One region of the Streptomyces huasconensis genome, then DNA from elsewhere that is predicted to be linked to it. Evidence: riboswitches for the same ligand, from Rfam matches in the RefSeq annotation. Region 1 holds a riboswitch; the other holds the start of a gene.

The links. A riboswitch is a leader RNA that binds a small molecule or an ion and turns the genes downstream of it on or off. The one in region 1 is predicted to bind glycine.
Region 2: it holds a riboswitch for glycine, as region 1 does, so the genes downstream of both, gcvP (aminomethyl-transferring glycine dehydrogenase) here and gcvT (glycine cleavage system aminomethyltransferase GcvT) in region 1, are expected to answer to the same signal.

What each region holds. Positions count from the first base shown of each region.
Region 1 covers NZ_CP086119.1:5,698,342-5,702,747, reverse strand. Annotated here, with positions in the region: gene J2N69_RS26045 (enhanced serine sensitivity protein SseB C-terminal domain-containing protein) at 1-635, opposite strand, end outside; gene J2N69_RS26040 (enhanced serine sensitivity protein SseB) at 822-1,601, opposite strand; gene J2N69_RS26035 (AAA family ATPase) at 1,663-2,352, opposite strand; glycine riboswitch at 2,484-2,587, shown strand; glycine riboswitch at 2,588-2,703, shown strand; gene gcvT (glycine cleavage system aminomethyltransferase GcvT) at 2,739-3,923, shown strand; gene gcvH (glycine cleavage system protein GcvH) at 4,021-4,398, shown strand.
Region 2 covers NZ_CP086119.1:1,093,709-1,098,114, reverse strand. Annotated here, with positions in the region: gene J2N69_RS04875 (MerR family transcriptional regulator) at 1-169, shown strand, start outside; gene J2N69_RS04870 (DNA polymerase IV) at 230-1,684, shown strand; gene J2N69_RS04865 (PRC-barrel domain-containing protein) at 1,727-2,104, opposite strand; glycine riboswitch at 2,246-2,344, shown strand; gene gcvP (aminomethyl-transferring glycine dehydrogenase) at 2,540-4,406, shown strand, end outside.

The sequences.
Region 1 (4,406 bases):
ATCGTGCGCACCGAGCCGACCGACGGCGGCGAGGTGTCGTACACGTCGAGGCCGATGGCCAGATAGGGCGCCCCGAGCGCGGGCTGCACCCAGGCGCGGCGCAGCGAGCGCACGGCGGGGGTGCGGTGCGCGTTCTGCGTCAACAGGGCGTAGAACTGGGGGATTTCGATGCTCGGCTCGGTCAGCCTGAGCGGTCCCGCGGGCAGCAGGTCGAGGCCGGCGGCGATCCGTCGCAGGTCCGGCCAGGGGATGCCGACGCCGCCGCCGGGAGCGTGCGGATTGAGCCACAGGCCGTAGTGGTCGGGGTACAGGGTGCGGGCGACGTCGATGCCGCGCACGACTTCGTAGCTGCGGTTCCAGCCGCTGGCGGAGAGCTCCTGGGCGGAGGTCACGCAGGGGGCGTAGCCGAGGCCGTCGACCTCCATGTTCCCGTACTGGGCGTCGGGGGAGCCGGCCTGGCCGTGCCAGAGCAGCATCCACAGCTGGTCGGCGGCGAGCGCGCGCAGCAGTGCCTCGTACGCGTCGTAACGCCCCGGCGTCACTTGGCGCAGCAGCTGCTCGACCTGTCCCCCAGGTCTCGGCTGCGCTCGACCGGCGGAGACTCCATCGCCCGCGGCCGTGCCCGACGCACTCACCCGTAACCGCCCCTTCACGCCGAACCCGACGACTCGATGAACCCGTGACCCCACCGGACGGCATGGCGGTGCCCCGGCCGGGTCATGGAACCAGCTTAAGCGTCGATCCCGGCCCGGACTTGACGTATGTCACGTCGATCCGCGCGGACGCGCCGCCTCCGCCGCCGGGGGCAGGGGGGCGGCTCCTCAGGCTCCGCGCAGGTAGAACGGCCGCACCTTCGCCCGCAGCCATTCGCCCACCGGGTCCTGGGCCACGTCCAGCAGGACCAGGTTGACCGGCCAGGGCACCGGGGTGTGGGTGAGGGCGCGGGAGAGGGCCTGCATGGGGAGGTCGCGGGCGTCGCCCTCCCAGGTGGTCAGTTCGACGCCGACGAAGAGCGTCGGGTCGTCCGTCTCGATGGCGGCCAGGCAGCGGCGCGCGGTGAGCACGACGCCCGCCGCCTCGAACTCCCGGCCCGCGGCGGCCAGGAAGTCCACCGGGTCCTCCTGCCAGTCCGGCTCGAAGAGGCGGACCCGGCCGCCGGTGGCCGGCCCGTCCAGCGGGGTGCGGCCGGCCCGGCACAGTTCGGCCACGGCGGGCGGCGGCAGCGGGACGCCGACGGTGCCGTCGGGGTTCAGCGCGATGCCCAGCTGCGGCGGGAGGCCGCGGGCGAACTCGACGGCGGGCGCCACCGTGCACCCCATGCGGTCCGCCGCGTCGCCGAGGGCCTGGCGGAACTGCTGCTCGGAGGTGAAGACGGGGACGTACGCCTGTCCGTCGATCTCCAGGGTGGGCAGGTCGAGGGTGCCGCTGTCGGGGCCGCCGCCGTTGGGCAGCGGGACCCAGACGCGGCTGCGGCCCAGCACCTCGACGATGCGGGCACCCGCCGAGGAGGGGGCGCCGAGGGAGGCCGCGAGGACCTCCTCCAGTTCGTTGCCCGGCCATCCCATGTACGGATGGGCGTGTGCCTGCGCCGGAAAGTCCATCTGTCCCAACCCCTGCTCGCGACCGCTCTGCCTGCGGCTCGCACCCTAACGCCGCCGGTCCTCAGCGGTCGAAGGCGATCCCCCGCAGGACCTGCGCCGCCGCGCGGTCCAGCAGCACCGCGGAGCCGCAGCCGCGCGGCAGGTCGCCCCGCTCGGCGGCGGCCACGAGCCGCGCGATCATTCCGCGGTGCCGGGCGAAGGCGTACCGCGAGACGCCGCGGCCGCGCTCGCGCTGGCCCTGGAGCGCGGTGTCCGCCGGGACGTCGAGGAGGAGCAGGTGCAGCGTCCTGCCGCGCCGCGCGGCCTCCCGGGCGAGCCAGCGGCGCACCCACGCCTGGGTGCCGCAGTCGTGCACGACGACGCTCGTCCCCGACCGCAGGGCGCGGCGCAGGCCCGCGTAGTGCGCGAGGCGGACCACGGGGCGGTAGACCGCGTACGGCAGCCATCCCGGCATGCGGGCCGCCCAGCGGTCGCGGGTGTCCTGGGAGTCGATGCGGGGGCCGCTGACGGCCTGCCGCATGAGCGTCGACTTTCCGCCGCCGGGCAGGCCGGAGACGACGACCAGGTCGCCTTCGGCGAAGGTGAGGCGGTGCGGGCTGTGCCCGGCGCGCCGGCGCAGGTCACGGACGACGGCCACGGGGAGTCGGCCGCAGTCCTCCCGGAGCGGGGCGGCGGCCTGCTTCGGCAGCGCCACCCCCGTGGTAGTGGCGTAGACACTCGTCCTGCTGCGCACCGTGATCGGCCTCCCCATAGCTGTCACGTACTGCTTTCCCCGGCAAGTGTAAAGAGAAGGTAATGCGGCACAAGAGGATTACGCGACCACAGGTCCCCTCGGCCGGGGCCGCGTGCAATGATGTGCGCGCCAACTCCATACCGGCCGTTTGAATCCGCGCGGGAGAGTTCCCGGACCAGCACGTATGGGTCCGGGGCGCCGAAGGAGCAAGTCCCTCCCTTGAATCTCTCAGGCCCCGTACCGCGCGGGCGAGGCACATCTGAAAAGCGGGCCGGCAGCCGTCGGCCCCACCCAAGGTGCAAGCCGCGTGTCCCGCATGCCGGGACGCTCGCGGCGAACCTCTCAGGTTCCGATGACAGATGGGGAGGATCGACCTCGCCCGTCATGCCCTGGGAGTTTTCTTCATGAGCACTGCCCCCCGTCTGACCTCCCACCCGTCTCCCACCACCACCCCAAGCGAAGGCGCTGCGCGCCACAGCCCTCTTCAAGCCGTGCATCGTGCGCTCGGCGCGACCATGACCGACTTCGCGGGCTGGGACATGCCGCTGCGGTACGGCAGTGAGCGCGACGAGCACAACGCCGTGCGCACCAAGGCCGGCCTCTTCGACCTCTCCCACATGGGCGAGATCACCGTCACCGGCCCCGAGGCCGTCGACTTCCTGAACTTCTCGCTGGTCGGCAACATCGGCTCCATCGGGGTCGGCCGCGCCCGCTACACGATGATCGTCGCCGAGGACGGCGGCATCCTGGACGACCTGATCGTCTACCGGCTCGGGGAGGCCGAGGCCCCCGAGTACATGGTCGTCGCCAACGCCTCCAACGCGCAGGTCGTCCTGGACACCCTCACCGCCCGCGCCGAGGGCTTCGACGCCGAGGTCCGCGACGACCGCGACGCCTACGCGCTGCTCGCCGTCCAGGGCCCCGAGTCCCCCGGCATCCTGAAGTCCCTCACGGACGCCGATCTGGACAACCTGAAGTACTACGCGGGTCTGCCCGGCACCGTCGCGGGCGTCCCCGCGCTGATCGCCCGGACGGGCTACACCGGCGAGGACGGCTTCGAGCTGTTCGTCTCCCCCGGCGACGCCGAGAAGCTGTGGAACGCGCTGATGGAGGCCGGCACCCCCGTCGGCATGGTCCCGGCCGGCCTCTCCTGCCGCGACACGCTGCGCCTGGAGGCGGGCATGCCGCTGTACGGGCACGAGCTGACCGCCGAGCTGACACCGTTCGACGCCGGGCTCGGCCGGGTCGTGAAGTTCGAGAAGACGTCGCGGGCGGACTCCTTCGTGGGGCGCGAGGCGCTCGCGGCCGCCGCCGAGCGCGCCGAGTCCGCCCCGCCGCGCAAGCTCGTCGGCCTGATCGCCGAGGGCCGCCGCGTCCCGCGCGCGGGCTTCTCCGTGGTCGCCGACGGCAAGGTCATCGGCGAGGTCACCTCCGGCGCCCCCTCCCCGACGCTGGGCAAGCCGATCGCGATGGCGTACGTCGACGCGGAGCACGCCGCCCCGGGCACGCCGGGTGTGGGCGTGGACATCCGTGGTACGCACGAGCCGTACGAGGTCGTGGCGCTGCCCTTCTACAAGCGCCAGAAGTGACACCCCCGGCGGCGCTCGTCTCCCGCACGGCGGACGTGATCCCCCGCACATCTTTCCCGTTCCGCAGCACCCACCCGCGTACAGGAGAATTCAGGTCATGAGCAACCCCCAGCAGCTGCGTTACAGCAAGGAGCACGAGTGGCTGTCGGACGCCCAGGAGGGCGTCTCGACGGTCGGCATCACGGAGCACGCGGCCAACGCGCTCGGTGACGTCGTCTTCGTGCAGCTTCCGGAGGTCGGCGACACGGTGACCGCGGGCGAGACCTGCGGCGAGCTGGAGTCGACCAAGTCCGTCAGCGATCTGTACTCCCCGGTGACCGGCGAGGTCGTCGAGGCCAACCAGGACGTCGTGGACGACCCGTCGCTGGTGAACTCCGCGCCGTTCGAGGGCGGTTGGCTCTTCAAGGTCCGGACCACGGAGGAGCCGAAGGACCTGCTCTCCGCGGACGAGTACACCGAGTTCTCCGGCAGCTAAGGATCTCC
Region 2 (4,406 bases), 4.6 Mb from region 1:
GCTGTTGCAGGGTGGGCAGGGGGTCTTCGGGATCGCCGTGGGCGTGGTGTGGCGGGACGTCGAGGCCGCGCTCTCCCAGCTGCACGGGGAGCGGGTCGACACCGGTGAGACGCTGGTCGGCCACAACCCGGCCGATGAGCTGGCCAGGCGGCGCAACAAGGCGGTCTGAGCCGTCGGCGGGGGCGCTGTCGGCGGCGCGTTGTCAGTGGCGTAAGGCAGCATCAAAGATGTGAGAAGCGCGCCGACGATCCTGCATCTGGACATGGATGCCTTCTACGCGTCCGCCGAGCAGGCCGCGAAGCCGAGCCTGCGGGGGAAGGCCGTGGTGGTGGGCGGTCTGGGGCCGCGGGGTGTCGTGGCCACGGCCTCCTATGAGGCGCGGCGGTTCGGTGTGCACTCGGCGATGCCGATGGGGCAGGCGCGCCGTCTCGCGCCGAACGCCGCCTATCTCGTACCGCGCTTCGGGTTGTACCGCGAGATCAGCGAGCAGGTCATGGGGCTGCTGCGGGAGCTGTCGCCGCTGGTGGAGCCGCTCAGTCTGGACGAGGCCTTCGTGGATCTGGAGGCGGGTGGCGTCGCCGATGACGAGGCGTCGGCCAGGGCCGTGGGGGAGCGGTTGCGGGCGGACATCAAGGCGGTGACCGGGCTGACCGCGTCCGTGGGGCTCGCCGCGTCCAAGATGCTGGCGAAGATCGCCTCCGAGGAGGCGAAGCCGGACGGGCTCAGGCTCATAGCGCCGGGCACGGAGCGGGCGCTGCTGGGGCCGATGTCGGTGCGGACGCTGCCCGGGGTCGGGCCTGCCACCGGGGACCATCTGCGGCGGGCCGGGATCACCACCGTCGAGGAGATCGCCGAGGCCGGGGAGGACGAACTCGTACGGCTGCTCGGAAAGGCGCACGGCGGGTCGTTGTACGCGATGGCGCTGGCGCGCGACGAGCGGCCCGTGGTGGCGGAGCGGGACACCAAGTCGGTCAGTGTCGAGGACACCTATGACGTGGACATCCATGACCGGCTGCGGGTCAGGGGGGAGGTCGCCCGGCTCGCCGACCGGTGTGTGCAGCGGCTGCGGGCGGCGGGGCACTCGGGGCGGACCATCGTGCTGAAGGTGCGGCGGTTCGACTTCTCGACGCTGACGCGGTCCGAGACGTTGCGGGGGCCCACGGACGACCCCGGAGTGGTGCGGGAGGCCGCGGCGCGGCTGCTGGAGTCCGTGGACACCACGGGAGGGGTGCGGCTGCTGGGGGTGGGCGTCACGGGACTCGCCGACTACACCCAGGAGGACCTCTTCGCGCAGGCGGCGGCGGACGCGGAGGTGTCCGGTGAGGTCCAGACGGAGCCGGACAACGGTGGTGAGGCGGAAGGGGCGTCGCCCGGGGAGCCGGAGGCGGTGGGTGCTGAGGTGCCGGTGGGGCCGGTGGAGCGGCGTTGGGCGGCCGGGCTCGATGTGCGGCATGCCGAGTACGGGCACGGGTGGGTGCAGGGCAGCGGGCTGGGGCGGGTGACGGTGCGCTTCGAGACGCCGGGGTCCGAGCCGGGGCGGGTGCGGACGTTCCGTACGGATGATCCGCTGCTGGAGCCGGCGGAGCCGTTGCCACTGGTGGAGCGGCCGGGCCGTGCGGGGGAGCTGCCCGCTGTGGTCGAAGCGCCGTCCTGCGTCGAGGGTGAGGAGGTCGTCCCTGGGTGAGGGCTGCCGGGCGGGGACCGGTGGAGGAGCCGCCGGCGTGGGTCAGGACGGGTCCGCGCCCGCGATGTGGCCGAAGTCGTGGTCCGGGGGCGGGCGCTGCGGGAGCGTGGTGTCCAGGCCGTAGTGGTGGTAGAGCTGGAGTTCCTGGGCGGGGGAGAGGTGGCGGCCCACGCCGAAGTCCGGGGCGTCCTTGATCAGGTCGCGGTCGAACGGGATGCGCAGGGTGCCGTCGTCGACCAGTTCGCTCGGCTCCAGGGGGACGAAGGCGTCGCGGCTGAACAGGCCCGTGCGTATGGCCGCCCACTCCGGCGCGCCGGTGGCGTCGTCGAGATAGATCTCGTCGATCGTTCCGATCTTCGCCCCGTTGCGGTCGAACGCCTTGCGGCCGATCAGATTGCGCGGATCGATGTCGGTCTGCACGGGCCCTCCAGCTGATCGCGGGGTCGGATGTGGGCGTCACTCATCTTTGTCCGCTCGTACTCACTACGTAAGAGCACTTCGGGGCAGTCGGCCACTCGAGGGAACGGCTGAGGTCCGCGCTGGTAGGCTGGCGCTGGCTGCTGACCCCGTGCGGGAGAGCTCTCCGGGTCACGATTCCGGAGGCGCCGAAGGAGCAAATCCTCCCCGGAATCTCTCAGGCACACGTACCGCACGGACGAGGTCACTCTGGAAAGCAGGGCGGGCGTACGGGCGGGCACGTTCGAACCCCTTCCTCACCGACGGTGAAAGCCGGGACGGCGCCTTCGCGGGTGTCCCCCGGTGAAGCTCTCAGGTTGAGATGACAGAGGGGGAGGCCGTCCGGGTACCCGCGCCGTGGTACCCCTCGTAGGTCGCGCAGACCAGGAGGCCTCCGCAATGACTGCCACCAATCGCATCCCGCTCTCCGAGCTCGAACAGGGCATCCCCTTCGAGCAGCGGCACATCGGGCCCGATGCGGAAGCGCGGGCGAAGATGCTCGCCCAGGTCGGGTACGGCTCCCTCGACGAGCTGACGGCCGCCGCGGTGCCGGATGTGATCAAGAACGCCGAGGCGCTGAAGCTGCCCGGCGCCCGCTCCGAGGCCGAGGTGCTCGCCGAGCTGCGCTCGCTGGCCGACCGGAACCAGGTGCTCGACTCCATGATCGGGCTCGGGTACTACGGCACCTTCACGCCGCCCGTGATCCTGCGGAACGTCATGGAGAACCCCGCCTGGTACACCGCGTACACGCCGTACCAGCCCGAGATCTCCCAGGGCCGCCTCGAAGCGCTCCTGAACTTCCAGACCATGGTCGCCGAGCTGACCGGTCTGCCCACCTCCGGTGCCTCGCTGCTCGACGAGGGCACGGCCGCCGCCGAGGCCATGGCCCTGTCGCGGCGCATGGGCAAGGTCAAGGACGGCGTCTTCCTCGTCGACGCCGACGCGCTGCCGCAGACCATCGCCGTCATCCGGACCCGCGCCGAGCCGACCGGTGTCGAGGTCGTCGTCGCTGATCTGAGCACCGGTATTCCGGCCGAGGCCGCCGAGCGCGGTGTCGTGGGCGTCCTGCTGCAGTACCCCGGCGCCTCCGGTGCCGTACGCGACATCAAGTCGCTGATCGACGAGGCGCACGAACTGGGTGCCGTCGTCACGGTCGCCGCCGACCTGCTCGCGCTGACGCTGCTCACCTCGCCCGGCGAGCTGGGGGCGGACATCGCCGTCGGTACGACGCAGCGCTTCGGTGTGCCGATGGGCTTCGGCGGTCCGCACGCCGGTTACATGGCGGTGCGCGAGAAGTTCGCGCGCAGCCTGCCCGGGCGGCTCGTCGGCGTCTCCGTCGACGCCGACGGCAACAAGGCGTACCGCCTCGCGCTGCAGACCCGTGAGCAGCACATCCGCCGCGAAAAGGCCACCAGCAACATCTGCACCGCTCAGGTGCTGCTCGCCGTCATGGCCGGGATGTACGCCGTCTACCACGGCCCCGACGGGCTGAAGTCCATCGCGCGGCGCACCCACCGGTACGCGACGCTGCTCGCCGCGGGCCTGAAGGCGGGTGGCGTCGAGGTCGTCCACGGCGCGTACTTCGACACGCTGACCGTGCGTGTGCCCGGCAAGGCCGACGGAATCGTCTCCGCCGCCCGCGAGAACGGCGTCAACATCCGCCGGGTCGACGCCGACCACGTCTCGCTCGCCTGTGACGAGACCACCACCCGCCGCCAGCTGACCGCCGTGTGGGGCGCCTTCGGGGTCGAGGCCGACGTCGACGCGCTCGACGCCGAGGTCGCGGACACGCTGCCCGCGGACCTGCTGCGTACGGACGACTACCTCACGCACCCGGTCTTCCACCAGTACCGCTCCGAGACCTCGATGCTGCGCTACCTGCGCAGGCTCGCCGACCGGGACTACGCGCTCGACCGCGGCATGATCCCGCTGGGCTCCTGCACGATGAAGCTCAACGCGACCACCGAGATGGAGCCGGTCACCTGGCCCGAGTTCGGGCAGCTGCACCCCTTCGCCCCCGCCCAGCAGGCGCAGGGGTATCTGACGCTCATCCGTGAGCTGGAGGAGCGGCTCGCGGAGGTCACCGGGTACGACAAGGTCTCCCTCCAGCCCAACGCCGGGTCGCAGGGTGAGCTGGCCGGCCTCCTCGCCGTACGCGGCTACCACCGCGCCAACGGCGACGACCAGCGCACCGTCTGCCTCATCCCGTCCTCCGCGCACGGCACGAACGCGGCGAGCGCCGTCATGGCCGGCATGAAGGTCGTCG